DNA from 2 places in the Andreesenia angusta genome. Region 1 is predicted to be linked to the other one. Evidence: a T-box and tRNA genes for the amino acid it is inferred to sense, from the RefSeq annotation. Region 1 holds a T-box; the other holds one or more tRNA genes.
What was found. The T-box of region 1 lies ahead of leuS (leucine--tRNA ligase). A T-box ahead of a tRNA ligase gene usually reads a tRNA of that ligase, here a tRNA-Leu.
Positions count from the first base shown of each region.

Region 2: it encodes a tRNA-Leu, which carries the amino acid that the T-box ahead of leuS (leucine--tRNA ligase) is inferred to sense. The anticodon was not compared.

Region 1 covers NZ_MKIE01000003.1:98,334-106,148, forward strand. Annotated here, with positions in the region: gene EUAN_RS05015 (ferritin) at 111-620, shown strand; gene EUAN_RS05020 (FAD:protein FMN transferase) at 1,020-2,066, opposite strand; T-box leader at 2,229-2,437, shown strand; gene leuS (leucine--tRNA ligase) at 2,486-4,897, shown strand; gene corA (magnesium/cobalt transporter CorA) at 4,954-6,009, shown strand; gene uvsE (UV DNA damage repair endonuclease UvsE) at 6,020-7,276, opposite strand; gene EUAN_RS12645 (hypothetical protein) at 7,277-7,498, opposite strand; RNA gene ssrS (6S RNA) at 7,721-7,815, shown strand, end outside.
Region 2 covers NZ_MKIE01000007.1:106,963-114,777, forward strand. Annotated here, with positions in the region: gene lon (endopeptidase La) at 1-556, opposite strand, end outside; gene clpX (ATP-dependent Clp protease ATP-binding subunit ClpX) at 695-1,945, opposite strand; gene clpP (ATP-dependent Clp endopeptidase proteolytic subunit ClpP) at 1,966-2,550, opposite strand; gene tig (trigger factor) at 2,577-3,860, opposite strand; tRNA gene EUAN_RS09060 (tRNA-Leu) at 4,057-4,141, opposite strand; tRNA gene EUAN_RS09065 (tRNA-Leu) at 4,299-4,383, opposite strand; gene EUAN_RS09070 (HAD family hydrolase) at 4,541-5,173, shown strand; tRNA gene EUAN_RS09075 (tRNA-Leu) at 5,208-5,292, opposite strand; tRNA gene EUAN_RS09080 (tRNA-Lys) at 5,296-5,371, opposite strand; tRNA gene EUAN_RS09085 (tRNA-His) at 5,515-5,591, opposite strand; gene EUAN_RS09090 (metallophosphoesterase family protein) at 5,673-6,149, opposite strand; gene rdgB (RdgB/HAM1 family non-canonical purine NTP pyrophosphatase) at 6,155-6,742, opposite strand; gene EUAN_RS09100 (N-acetylmuramoyl-L-alanine amidase family protein) at 6,816-7,815, opposite strand, start outside.

The DNA of each region.
Region 1 (7,815 bases):
GTAGATCCATTGGATCTATCTCTGTTTTTTATTTTTTATGAGACAAAAGGATTAAACAGGATAGGCTTGGGTATAAAGTTAATTAGATAAAGAAAGAGGAGGAATGAAAAATGGTATCACAAAAACTACTAGAAGCATTAAACGAACAACTTAACTTTGAATATCTTTCAGCACATTACTACTTAGGGATGGCCGCTTACTTCTCTAACGAAGGACTGGACGGGTTCGCCAACTTCTTCATGGTTCAGGCAGAAGAGGAGAGGTTCCATGCTCGCAAGTTCTATGACTATATAAATGAAATGGATGGAAGAGTTACTATAGCTTCGATAGACGGAGTTCAAAACGAGTTTGAATCAGCTGTGGATGTGTTCAAGGTAGCGCTTCACCACGAGCAGATAGTGACTAAGAGAATATACAACCTTATGGACATAGCCATGGAAGAGAGAGAGCACGCTACAGTGAGCTTCCTGAAGTGGTTCATAGACGAGCAGGTCGAAGAGGAATCAGGAATGAAAGATAAGATAACAAAGCTGGAGAGAATTTCAGACAACTCACATGCGCTGTACATGATGGATGCAGAGCTGGGAGCTAGAACTTTCACGCCTCCTGCAGCTGAATAGACTTAATAAAAAAAGACTCATAAAATATGAGTCTTTTTTGTTTTCAAAAAACACTTTTGGGTATATAATAAATATAAGATATTCATATATTTGAATTATACAATGAGGTGATGAAGATGAAATTCAATATTTCAGATAGGGCAAAAGAGTTTATAAGGGAAGAGCTCAGTGGAAAGAACGTAAGGTTTTACGCTAGGCGAAAGATGTGAGCCGGCAACATATATGAATGGGCTCTGGACGATCCCAAACCGGAAGACGATGTGTACGAAATAGAAGGTGCAAATGTAATACTTGGTAGTGATATATGTAGAAGCGTGAAAGTCATAAATATCGGATTTGAGGAATACGAATGGGGAGACGATTTGGTCATAACCAGTTAAACAAAAGAGGCTCTGTAGTTTAAGAGCCTCTTTTTATGATTTTGAACTCGCTGTTTTTCAGTTCGAATGCATCGCTTATCCCGCTAGTGAGATAGACTTCCTTTGACTTTGTTATGAATATGGCCTCGACTCCATCTAGGCCCTCTACAAGGTCTATGCCGTCTTCTAGACCAAGCAGAAACACAGATGTCGAGAGCCCATCTGCGTCTATCGACTTGTCACAGATTATAGAAACTCCCATAATCTCGTTGTCAGAAGGGTAGCCAGTGTCTGGGTCTAGTATATGGTGGTATTTGACACCATCTGACTCAAGGAACCTCTCGTAGACACCAGAAGTCACAACTGAAGACTCGGAGGATTCGACTATGCCTATATAGTCGTTTCTGCTTTCAGAGAAGGGATTTTTTATGCCTACTTTCCAGAGCTCATCTTCCTCATTTGTGCCTATAAGAAACAGGTTCCCACCTATATCCACTATAGCTTTTTTTACGCCCTTGGATTTAAGGTACTCAGACACAGCGTCAGCTGCATAGCCTTTGGCTATTCCACCCAGGTCTAGCGTGGTCCCAGGCTTTAAAAGTGTCACTGTATTTTCAGTCCTGTCTACTTTGACGCTCTTGTAGTCTATACTTGGAAGCACAGCTGCTATTTCTTCTTCGGACGGAACCTTGGCGTTTTCCCCGCCTATATCCCAAAGCTTTACTAGGCTTCCGGAGGTTATGTCGAACTTGCCGCCGGAAACCTCGGAGTAGTAGAGGCCTCGCTCTATAACGTCTATAGTTTCATCAGACACAGGCACCGGGACGCCAGGATTTTTGTTTATGCTATTGACTTCGCTGTCATCTATGTTCAAGCTCATCTTCGACTCTATATCCTCTATTATGTCGAAAGACTCTGAAAACAGATTGTCTTCCAGAGGGTCGTATATAGTTAGATTCACTATAGTCCCCATGAGGTAGCTTGTCTTATTTACTGAACTGCTTTTGCTGCTTACACTTTGGGCTCGGTATATCGAAAACGCTATAAGTGCCAGTATTATCACTGTGGTTATTCTCTTTCTGTTCATAGATATACTCCTTTCTATACGATAATAGTATACACTAGATTTGCATATTAGACGATATATTTATGGCTGGATAGGTCGAAAATAACTTTTATATGCTCTCTTAAACTCTATTCTACGTTGATTTATAGGTAGAAATCTGATAAACTAAAACTTAGTTAAGATACAAAAGCTGTGACGGAAAACACTAGGCTTAACCTCATTTTGTAGAGAGCTGTTGGACGGTGCGAAACAGTATTGAGGAAAGCTGAACTCATTCCCGAGCTATCAGGATGAATACAATAGTTCTGATCGTTTAAGGCGCGTTACAGTCTTTCAAGAGGACGGCAAGAGCTGTCAAATAGGGTGGTACCGCGAATCTCTTCGTCTCTATGAGAATGAAGGGGTTTTATTTTTGTAGAAAACACTGAGGAGTGAATGAATTGAGAGAATATAATCCAAAAAACATTGAAAAAAAATGGCAAGATATCTGGGATGAAAAGGGAACTTTTCACGCCTCGGAAGAAAAGTCTAAGCCTAAGTTCTATGCACTTGTTGAGTTCCCATATCCATCGGGGCAAGGCCTTCATGTAGGGCATCCTAGACCTTACACTGCACTTGACATAGTCTCTAGAAAGAGAAGGATGGAAGGCTACAACGTGCTGTATCCAATGGGATGGGACGCATTCGGGCTTCCGACTGAAAACTACGCTATAAAGAACAAGATACATCCAAAGCTTGTGACAGAGCAGAACGTGGCGAGATTCAAGAGCCAGCTTAAGTCGCTTGGTCTTTCTTTCGACTGGTCAAGGGAGATAAACACCACAGATCCTGAGTACTACAAGTGGACACAGTGGATATTCCTAAAGCTCTACGAGAAGGGCTTGGCTTACAAGAAAGAGGCGTCTATAAACTGGTGTCCTGACTGTAAGGTGGGACTTTCAAACGAGGAAGTTGTAAACGGCGCTTGCGAGAGATGTGGCACAGAGGTCTCTAGAAAGATAAAGAACCAGTGGATGCTCAAGATAACTGAGTATGCGGAGAGGCTTATAAAAGACCTTGACTTGGTTGACTATATACAGAGGGTAAAGATACAGCAGAAAAACTGGATAGGAAAGTCTGAAGGTATGGAAGTAGACTTCAAGCTAAACGGATTTGAAGAGGCATTGAGAGTCTATACAACTAGACCAGATACGCTATACGGTGTGACTTATATGGTCATATCTCCTGAGCACCCTGTTATAGACAAGCTGAAAGAAAAGATAGAAAACATGGACGCTATCGAGGAGTACAGGGAGTTCGCATCGAAGAAGTCCGACTTCGAGAGAACAGAGATGGCTAAAGACAAGACAGGTGTGGCGCTAGAGGGAATAAAAGCTATAAACCCTGTGAGCGGCAAAGAGATACCGGTCTGGGTTTCAGACTACGTGCTTATGAGCTATGGAACAGGGGCAATAATGGCTGTGCCTGGCCACGACACTAGAGACTGGGAGTTTGCAAAGAAATTCGAGCTGCCTATAGTGGAGGTTGTAGCAGGCGGAGACGTGCAAAGCGAAGCTTTTACAGATATAGAGAACGGAACTATGATAAACTCAGGCATAATAGACGGACTCTCAGTAGAGGATGCAAAGGTGAAGATAGCGGAGCATCTTGAAGCTCAGGGAATAGGAGAGAGGACTACAAACTACAAGCTGAGAGACTGGGTATTCTCAAGACAGAGGTACTGGGGAGAGCCTATACCTATGGTGTACTGTGAATCTTGTGGATGGGTTCCAGTGCCGGAGGAGGAGCTTCCGCTTACGCTTCCAGAGGTTGAGAGCTATGAGCCTACAGACAACGGGGAGTCACCGCTTGCCAATATAACGGACTGGGTGAATACGGAATGTCCTAAGTGCAAGGGAGCGGCGAAAAGAGAGACAGACACTATGCCACAATGGGCAGGATCATCTTGGTATTTCCTGAGATATATAGACCCTGCAAACGACAAGGAGCTTGCGAGCAAGGAGAATCTGGACTACTGGATACCTGTAGACTGGTACAACGGCGGAATGGAGCACACTACGCTTCACCTTCTATACTCTAGGTTCTGGCATAAATTCCTGTACGACTGCGGTATAGTTCCTACGGCAGAGCCTTACCAGAAGAGAACGTCTCACGGCATGATACTTGGAGAGAACAACGAGAAGATGTCTAAGTCTAGAGGGAATGTTGTGAATCCAGACGAGGTTGTGGAGGAGTTCGGAGCCGACACGCTTAGAGTGTACGAGATGTTTATAGGGGACTTTGAAAAGAGTGTCTCTTGGTCTGAAAATGGAGTGCGTGGATGCAGAAGATTCCTAGATAGGGTGTGGAGACTTCAGGAAATCCTGGTGGACGGAGAGGAGTACTCTTCTGAGCTTGAATCTTCAATGCACAAGACCATAAAAAAGGTGAGTGAAGACTTTGAGAACATGAAGTTCAACACTGGGATAGCAGCTCTTATGGGACTTATAAACGAGATAAACAGCGTTGGAAAGATAAACAAGGCTGAATACAGAACTTTCCTTTCACTTCTCAATCCGGCGGCGCCTCATATAACAGAGGAGCTTTGGGAGCTAGCTGGCTTTGAAAACATGCTGAACGAGTCGCCTTGGCCTCTGTGGGACGAGGAAAAGACGGTGGATGACGTGATAGAGATAGCTGTACAGGTAAACGGAAAGGTGAAGGGGATCATAAGCATTTCAAAAGATGCCTCGGCAGAAGAGGCACATGAGAAGGCTTTTGATGACGAAAAGATATCTGGAGCCATAGGTGACAAGAGTGTAGTTAAAGAGATATATGTACCTGGAAAGATATACAATATAGTTGTGAAGTAGGATATATAGGCTGCCGAGATTTCGGCAGTCTGTTTTTATAGCTGGAGGTGGATATTGTGGCAAAGACTCAGATAAAGAGGGGAAAGCAGAAGTGGAGAAACAAGCCGGGAGAACTGGTCTACACTGGGGACATATCGAGCGAAGAGGTCCAAGTGGACGTACTGCTGTACAGCCCAGAGACAGACGAGATATCATTTAAAAAAAAGATAGAGGAGTTCAAGGACTACAGCGGCTACAGGTTTATAGACGTGAAAGGACTCAACAACAAAGATGAGATGCAGAGGATAGGAGCTATACTAGGCCTAGACGATCTGCTTTTAGAGGACATAATGCATATGGGCGAAAGGCCAAGGCTGGAGCTCCAGAAGGACTACCTTTTCCTCATAATGAAAAACCTCTACTTAGACAAGGAGAATATAAGGATAGTGCAGGAGCAGCTCTCCTTTGTCGTAAAAGACAGAACTATAGTTATATTTAGAGACTCTGACTCCGAAGTTATAAACTATGCAAAGGAAAAGCTGAAAAACTCAAAGCACAGCTTGAGGCGCTTCGGCACTGACTATGCGCTCTACTACATAATGGACTTGTTAGTTGACAACTACTTTCTGATAGTCAGCGACGTAGAGGAGCAGATAGAGCAGATAGAGGAGGCCATAATAAGCGGAGAAGAGAGCATGAACTTGGAAGAGGTGTACAGGATAAGAAAAGAGCTGCTGCTTTTAAGGGCGTCTATATGGCCGCTAGAAGACGTAATCCACGGAATGATAAGAGAGGAAGGGCTTATAGAGAACAGCACAAAGGAGTACTTGAGAGATTTAAAGGGGAATATTTCCCAAATAATGGACTACACTTCTATATACAGGGAGTCTATACTGGGGCTGTTTGACATATACCTCTCGAATACCAGCAACAAGATGAACAGCATAATGCAGACGCTCACCGTCATATCCATAATGTTCATACCCTCCACATTCCTAGCTGGAGTATATGGGATGAACTTCAAAGAGTTCCCCGAGCTTGGAATAAAGCATGCATATCCAGTGTTTTGGATAATAAATATAGCGCTTATGATCTTCATGTACAGGTACTTTAAAAACAAGAGATGGCTTTAGTCTTCATTGACTATAAAACGTCGTAAAAAAAATAGCTCTCCAGAAGGTACTCTGAATTGTATTTTTTTGAAAGCTTAAAAAGGAATTTCTTAAACTTAGAAGGATCAAGACTGCCCGCTTCAAGCGATTCGATATTGCTCTTGAAAGTGTCCCGCTCTTTTTCGCTACAGATATCTTTGAAATAGCCCCAGACATGAGAGAATGCGTTCACCATGCTTCCGAGCACAGGCTCTTCGCGCAGTGCGGAGTCTATTTCCCTGTACATGGTCAGAGCAGAAACACTGCACTCCCTGAACATGGCGCGAATAGATAAATAGCGATTATGCGAGTGATAGAGCACAAGGTATTTGTAACGCGCCCACTCGGACTGAAGCATATGAATATCTAGACTAGATACACAGTTTGAACACTTAATAGCAGAGATGTTCTTGTCCTTGACTTCAAGCATTATATCTGGCACAGGCTCTCTTAAAGAGCTATAGAAGTCCAGAAACTCCGAGACTTCTATTGACTGAGAGTGGGAACCTGACTTTCCACCAACTTTCTGTTGAGAATAGTGCATCTTCTGCGGGCCGTCTTCGCTCTTCCAGGTAAGACCGGCTTCATATATCCACTCATCCTCTGATCTATCTTCTTCAGGAGGATTGAGTCTGTGATGGAGATTGTCGAAGACCACCGGTATTCCAAGCTCCTTGCCGATAGAGAGCACATCCGATATACTGTAAGATCTCTCGTCGTTTTCTATTATGAGCCTGGACTTAACATTTGAACTCAGGGAAGCGTAGGACGACTTAAAGCGCTCTATGGCCGAAGCCTTGTCGCCGTAGACGCCGCCTATGTGGAGCACCATCTTATGGGTGCTGTTTAGTCCCAAAGAGTCAAGGAATTCACAGTGGTAGTTTAAATCCAGAACAGACTTGGATACAACTTCCGGGCTGTTTGAGTTTATGACTGTATACTGGCCGGGGTGCATAGAGACTCTTATTCCACTTGAGATTATGAGTTCTCCCAAGCTTTTGAGCTCTGCACTGAATATATCTCTCCAGTTGAAATCCACTTCGGGGTGAGAAGCTAGCGGAATTATATCTGAGCTTATCCTAAAGAGCTTTATACTATTTGAAGCGTTGTATATAAGCATTTTCGAAAGTACTTCAAGGTTATGATTTGTTATTTCGATAAGATTTTTCTCATCTGAATTTGAAAGCCTGCAAGACTTGAGTTTGAATCCCGAGACACCGTATACAAGGCAGGCATATCCGATGCTCAATTAAGCTCTCCCACTCTTGTTGCCAGACTGGATCTGCTTTCTTTTTTCGCGGATCAAATGCCCTATTAATATGAGGACTGAAATTACAATCAAGTAGATAACCATTCTTCCTGGACTTGGGAGAGCTTCGTCTAGCAGGAATTTCATGATAAATACCACTGCTGTAACAGACAGCAGGAGAGTCTTGATGTAGTTTAGTAAAAACGGTTTATTTATCTTCATAATTTTTGCAGTAAAACTGCATTACACCTCGCTTTTTTATATATGTGGACTAAATTTAATAGGAAAAAAGCACAAAAGTCAAATTAGGAAAACGTTAATATACTTAGAATATAGAACTTTGACGGAAATTAGAAGAGAAAAATAAAACATAGGCTTTAAAACAGATGAATATTAAATTTTCAAAGTAGAGACTTTGATAGTATAATCGACTTAACAACTAAACAGTTCCTGAGATGTTTGGAAGCTTTTATAATTCAACCGACATATGTAATATGGGAATCTGAAGTCTACACTCAGATGACACGCCCTCCGGGGAA
Region 2 (7,815 bases), on a different contig from region 1:
CGATTATAAGCTGCTTTTCATCTATCGCCACCGGCAGATACGAAGCTATCGTGTCTGCAAACCTGCCAGGCTCTTTTATGTCTGAGAGATTGAGTAGCACTTCTGGAGATATCTTGCTTCCAGAGTGGATATACTCCTCAAAAGAGTCCATTATCATCCTCATAAGAGCTTCCATCTCGAAAGTCTTCTTCACTTTCTCGCTTTCGGCATGGTCCTTTATTTCAACCTGGAGATAGTCTTTTTCATCTTCTATGAAGTTCACTATCTCTCCTCTGTTTATTCCCTCCACAAGCACCCTCACTACGTCTCCTGGAAGCTTGAGCATCTGCTTTATCTTGCATATCGTTCCTATATGATAGAAATCATCTTGACCCGGGTTTTCCGTTTCAGCTGATTTCTGAGAGCTCAAGAATATTATAGAGTCCTCTGCCATCGCGGCTTCTAGCGCCTCTATCGACTTGTCCCTTCCCACGTCAAAGTGAAGCACCATGTGCGGGAATACAGACAGCCCCCTGAGCGGAATATATGGCAGGACTTTCAAATCTCTGTTGTCCATGTTTTCTCCTCCTTATGCAACTTTTTATGCTACCTATACTATATTCTGTATTTATCTGTAGAGTTGAATTCATTATACCATTAGAGTTTGCAAAAAACAGCTAGTGAAAAAACAAAAAGTCTACAGAATGTAGACTTTTTAAGAAGCTGAGTTTTCATCACCCTTATCTTTTAAGATGAGTTTAGGCTCACTTCCGTTTATAACTGTATCTTTTGTTATGATACACTTCTCTATATCTTCTCTAGAAGGTATTTCATACATTATGTCTAGCATAACCTCTTCTATTATCCCTCTAAGGCCTCTGGCCCCTGTATTTCTCTCTATCGCCTTCTCGGCTATAGCCTCTAGCGCTTCGTCTTCTATCTCCAGCTCTACTCCGTCTATAGCGAACAGCTCCATATACTGCTTCACAAGAGCGTTCTTAGGCTTTGTGAGTATATCTATAAGCGAATCCTTGTCAAGCTGGCTTAGAGTGACCATAACCGGAAGTCTTCCGATAAACTCCGGTATTAGCCCGAACTTGAGAAGGTCTTCTGGCCTAAGCTGCTCGAGAAGCTTTCCCTTGTCCATGCTGGTCTTGCTCTCTATGCTGGCTCCAAATCCCATGGATTTCTTGCCTATTCTGTTCTGGATTATGCTCTCCACTCCGTCGAAAGCTCCTCCAACTATAAACAGCACGTTGCTTGTATCTATCTGTATAAACTCCTGATGTGGATGCTTTCTTCCACCTTGAGGTGGAACACTTGCAACTGTCCCCTCAAGTATCTTGAGTAGCGCCTGCTGCACTCCCTCTCCTGAGACGTCTCTAGTTATAGACGGATTCTCAGACTTTCTGGCTATCTTGTCTATCTCGTCTATATAGATTATACCTTTTTCAGCTCTGTCTATATCGTAGTCAGCCGCCTGTATAAGCTTTAGGAGTATGTTCTCTACGTCCTCTCCAACGTATCCAGCCTCTGTAAGTGAAGTTGCGTCCGCTATGGCGAACGGAACGTTCAGTATCTTGGCAAGTGTCTGCGCAAGCAATGTCTTTCCAGACCCCGTTGGTCCTGCCATCATTATATTGCTCTTTTGAAGCTCTACATCACTGTCTATAGACTTCTTGTTTATCCTCTTGTAATGGTTGTAGACAGCTACGGCAAGTGCTCTCTTAGCCTTGTCCTGCTGCACCACATACTCATCTAATATAGATTTTATCTCTGAAGGCTTAGGAAGCTCTGTCATATCCATTTCTACAAACGTATCCAGCTCATCTTCCACTATCTCCTGACAAAGCTCTATACACTCGTCACAGATATAGACATTAGGTCCCGCCACAAGTCTCTTTACCTGGTCTTGATTCTTCCCACAAAATGAGCATTTCAGCTTTTTTTCATCTGTCTTTGGCATTACTACACCCCATTTAAGTGTTATTTTCTCGAAGCGATAACCTCGTCTATCAACCCATAAGCCTTGGCTCTGTCTGCCGTCATAAAATTATCTCTATCTGTGTCTCTTTCTATAACTTCTAGAGGTTGACCTGTTCTCTCGCTGAGAATTTCATTCAGTTTTGATCTCATCTCTATGATTCTCTCGGCGTGAATTCTGATATCCTCTGCCTGACCTCTTGTTCCCCCAAGCGGCTGATGTATCATGACTTCTGCATTGGGAAGGGCATACCTCTTACCCTTCGCCCCGGCTGCCAGCAGGAAAGCTCCCATGCTCGCTGCCATCCCAACACATATAGTAGATACGTCAGGCTTTATATACTGCATGGTGTCGTATATTGCAAATCCAGAAGTTATAGATCCACCTGGACTGTTTATATATATCTGTATATCCTTGTCAGGGTCTTCAGACTCCAAGAACAGCAGTTGCGCAACCACTAGGCTAGCCGTTACGTCGTTTATCTCATCGCTTATAAAGATTATTCTCTCTTTCAGAAGTCTAGAGTATATATCGTAAGACCTTTCCCCTCTATTTGTCTGTTCAACAACCATTGGTACTAAAGCCATTCCAATCGCCTCCCGTATTTAAACTCTTAAACTAATTTGGCGTTCTCAACTAAGAAGTCTATAGTCTTTCTCTTCACTACTCCGCCTTTTATATAGTCTATGTCATTCTCGTCTAGTGTAGACTTCAGCTTGTCTAGTTCCTGTCCGTACTGCTTAGCAAGCTTCTCTAGTTCCTCTGAAAGCTCCTCTTCGCTTACCTCGAAAGTCTCGCTCTTGCCTATGGCGTCAAGTATAAGATCTCCCTTTACGAATCTCTCAGCGTTTTCTCTAAACTGAGCTCTGAAGTCTTCCATGCTAGTGTTAGTAAGCTCTAGGTATTTTCCTAGGTCAAGACCTTGGTATCTAAGTCTGTAAGAGAAGTCGTTTATGCTGCTGTCTATCTGGTTCTCTATCATAGCCTCTGGTATATCTACCTTGCTGTTCTCAGATATCTTGTCTATTATCTTGTCTTCTATTTCCATCTTAGCTTCTTCCGACTTCTGCTCTTCTAGCTTCTTCTTTATGTCAGCTTTAAGCTCTTCTAGAGTGTCGAATTCACTTACGTCTTTAGCAAGCTCGTCGTCTAGTGCTGGAACTTCTTTTTCCTTTACTTCGTGCACTTTTACGTTGAATACAGCTGCTTTTCCTGCAAGCTCTGCTGAGTGGTACTCTTCAGGGAAAGTAACTTCTACCTTGACTTCTTCTCCTGCGCTTTTCCCTACAAGTTGCTCTTCAAATCCTGGTATAAAGCTTCCTGATCCTATCTCCAGAGTTTGGTTTTCAGCTGTTCCGCCTTCAAACTGCTCTTCTCCAAGGAATCCAGCGTAGTCTAGAGTTATAACGTCGCCTTCTTTGACTTCTCTCTCAACTGCTACAAGTCTAGAGTTCACGTCCTGTATTCTCTTAAGCTCGTTCTCTATAGCTTCGTCCTCTATGCTGTACTCTACCTTTTCTACTTCTATTCCCTTGTACTCGCCAAGCTCTACTTCAGGCTTTACAGTTACTTCAACTAAAAAGACCACTGGCTTTCCTTTCTCTATATCTTCAACGTCTAGAGACGGTCTATCTACTGGATCTAGGTTGTGCTCTTTTACAGCTTCTCCGTATACTTCTGGGAAAACTGAGTTTATAGCGTCTTCATAGAAAACTCCTACTCCGTAGTTTAGCTCTATTATCTTTCTAGGAGCTTTTCCCTTTCTGAATCCTGGTATATTGAATCTCTTCTTGTTTTTGTTGTATGCTTCGTTAACCGCTTTCTCAAATACATCTGGAGCCACTTCTATCTTAAGTGTTACCTGATTGTTTTCCTTTTTTTCAACTACTGAACTCATTGTTATACCTCCCTATTTTATAAACAAGCCTTGTCTAAGACTGCTAGTCATTTTCTACTGTTAATTCAACTAATACATTATATCATAGTTTTTCCCACTGTCCAACAACGTCTTGCGCTCTTGTTTTGGGCATTTGTGACTTTTCTATAAAAAAAATGCCAATGGATTTTTTAGAAACCACTGGCATTTCTTATCTTGGTGCGGAAGAGAGGACTTGAACCCCCACGTCGTTTGACACTAGATCCTAAGTCTAGCGCGTCTGCCAATTCCGCCACTTCCGCTGGCACGTATATTGTTCTTTCGAACAATTACTATTTTACCACATCTGAATATAAAGTCAATACTTTTTGAAAGTTTTTTTAAAAAACTTTTTAGGTACTTTTAGGGCACGCTCTAAAAAACAAAAGAGCTTCAAACCTTAAGTTTGAAGCTCTAGTCTGGTGCGGAAGAGAGGACTTGAACCCCCACGTCGTTTGACACTAGATCCTAAGTCTAGCGCGTCTGCCAATTCCGCCACTTCCGCTGGCGTGTTTCGCTCTTTCGAACAATTATTATTTTACCACATCTAGATTTAAAGTCAATAGCTTTTCATAAACTTTTTAAAAGTTTTTTGATGAACTCTATCCGCTCCTCTGATATACTCTATCTGTATAAGACTAATTAGAAAGGAGTGCTTAAATTTGAAACAGAGATTTGCGTTTTTCGACGTAGACAAGACAATACTCGAAAGGGATTCGATGTACGACCTCTTGTTCTACACTTGGAAGAAACACCCCATATCTATAATCCCCTCTATGCTCAAGCTGCTGTCTGTAGTCATAGTCTATTTATTCAAGGGAGCCAACGATATCAGGATTTTGAAAGAAGGAGTTTTCTTCTCTTTCAGATACTTGAGCGAAGAAGAGCTCAGGTATTTTGCTCAAGAGCTGCTGCTGAAGAAAAAGAGCTTCAGGGCGGGAATTGCAGAAATAAAGCTAAAGCACGAGCAAGGTTGTATTGTAGCTCTTGTTTCAGCCTCACCAGAGAGATACCTTAAATACTTTCCAGAGGTATTGCCTGTAGACAAGATAATCGGTACCACAGTCGACGAAAACGGCGTTATCGACGGCGAGAACTGCAAGCACGACGAAAAAGTGCGTAGAATAAAGGCCTGGCTTATTGCGAACGAATGGGAGATCGACTACGAGGAAAGCTTCGGGTATTCCGACTCGCTCAGCGCAGACGGCCCTATGCTTGAACTTGTGCAGCACAGGTACCTTATAAACTCCAGCCTCCAGGTCGAAGGCTACAAGAACCTATACTGGGAACGCTAAAAAACTCTAGATCATCGATCTAGAGTTTTTCTTATGGTGCGGAAGAGAGGACTTGAACCCCCACGTCGTTTGACACTAGATCCTAAGTCTAGCGCGTCTGCCAATTCCGCCACTTCCGCAAGTGGTGATCCATCCGCGACTCGAACGCGGGACACCCTGATTAAAAGTCAGGTGCTCTACCGACTGAGCTAATGGATCTCGATATTTCATTTTGCTTACAGTATCAGAGTTTTCTATTTCAGTCTACCCTGCCATTACGGACTAAGTGATTCACTCGAAATCAGAGATTTCGGTTCTCTACTTATACCGACTGAGCTAATGGATCATGATTATTCTTTTTATGGGGTGGATGATGGGATTCGAACCCACGACCTCCAGAGCCACAATCTGGCGCGCTAACCAACTGTGCCACACCCACCACATTTTTGTATGGCGTATTTCTTAACCCGCCAACATTTATAGATTATATCCTATATCCATATAATCGTCAATAGCTTTTTTATAATTCTATTATCTTTTTTTCTAGCGCCCCATCTTTCAGCTCCAATATCCCCATAGACGGCTTCATTCCAAGCCTAGGCTCCGACGAGCTTCCCGGATTGAAAACATGGAGCTTCTCGTGCTCTATGGAAAGCGAAATATGGGTATGTCCAAAGACTACAATATCGGCTTCAAGCTCTTTTCCTCTGTAGAATATATTCGCAATATCTCTTTTGACTCCATACTTATGTCCATGAGTTGCAAACAGCTTTACACCTTCCAGCTCGACAAAAATTTCCTCTGGGCTTGTATCATCCTTATAGTCACAGTTTCCCTTTACAATCAGAGTTTCAATGCCAGTCAGAGCTGATATGGCTTTGCCGTCTTCAGTGTTGTCTCCAAGGTGGATAACCATCTCGTAGCTTCTGTCTTTTTCCAAGTGCTCTATTACATTCCCTATACTTCCATGGGTGTCGCTCACCACAAGTATCTTCATAGCTTCTAAATCTCCTCTAGTCTCTCTTTCAGCTTTTCAATGGCCCTAGCCCTATGACTTATGCTGTTTTTCACATCTGAAGACAGCTCTGCAAATGTGGCGTCATAGCCTTCAGGAATAAATACGCTGTCGTATCCAAAGCCTCTAGACCCTCTCTCCGCTTCAGCTATCTTTCCACCGCACTCTCCTTCTATCACCTCAACGCTTCCGTCACACAGCACTAGTGCTATTGAAGTTATAAATTTGGCGCGTCTGTCGCTTTTGCCCTCAAGTTTCCCGAGCAGCTTCGCCCTATTTTGGGAATCGTCGGAGTTTTCACCGGCGTATCTGGCCGAGTAAACTCCAGGCTCTCCTCCAAGCGCATCCACAAATAGCCCCGTGTCGTCAGCCATAACTATTTCACCTGTCTGCTCCCAGATTGCCTTGGCCTTTTTAATGGCATTTCCCGATAGATCGCTCTCGGTCTCCTCAACCTCTATGTCCGAGTACCCCATCTCATCTTTCGAGACAACTTCAAAGTCCATCCCCGCGAGTATCTCCTTTATCTCCCTAAGCTTATTCACATTTCCAGTTGAAAGTATAAGTCTTTTCATTGAAACCCCTCCAGCTTTAAAATAGAAAAGAGAGTTAGAAGTCTAACTCTCTTTTCTCACTCTATTTATTATATTATTTTTTAAAGAAATTATCTACACCGTTTGCCATACCTTTTGCACAGAGCTCATGGTAAGCATCGCTTACAAGCCTTGATTCGTCATTTGGATTAGTTATAAATCCAAGCTCCACTAATGCCGCAAGCCCTTTCGTGTTTCTCAAGACAGAGAAGTCACCGTTCTTCACCCCTCTGTTTACAGAGCCCGGAGTTGCTCCCATCAGCCCAGCATGTATGCTCTTCGCAAATTGAAGATCCGTAGCCCCTTTATAGGATACAGTTCCAGCTCCGTAAAGGAAAGTCTCCAGCCCTGTAGCCGCAGGTGCTGCTGCATTGAAGTGTATGCTTATAAAGCCGTCTGCATTGGCGTTGTTGGCTATCTGCGACCTCTCCGAAAGAGTAGGGTAAATATCTGTCCTTCTGGTCATTACGACGTTGTAGCCTCTCGCCTTGAGCTCTCGCTCAAGCTTAAGCCCAACAGAAAGCGCAAGATCCTTCTCTCTGTATTTTTTAGAGTACGACAGTGCTCCAGGGTCTGACCCTCCATGTCCTGGGTCTATGACTATCGTCTTTCCACTTCCACCGCCGTTATTTACATTGTCTGCAAATTTCCACACTACAGTCCCGCCAAAAACTATGACTGAATCAGCCCATTTTTTAGCTTCAACTATAGCTTGGTCCTTTGTGCTGAATTTGCCTAGATGTGCATCTCCCTGATAGACCTCATAGAAAACCTCTTGCTTGCCTTCAGTGTATATAATCAAGTCGTTTCCTGACTTCTGTATGTCGTAGCTGCTGAGTTTGATATTCTCTTTTACATCCAACACGACTCTCGAAACCCCAGAATTATTTCCAGTCCTAACTTTTTCTACAACACCTGTAGAGAGAGCATAAGTCTTTTCGCCTTCTGAAAGCGTAGAGTTCTTTATGTCCAATACTACCCTGGTAGGGTTTTCAAGTCTCATATGAGTATATTCAACTGCCCCAGAGTTCCTCACCACTATGGCTTCTCTTCCG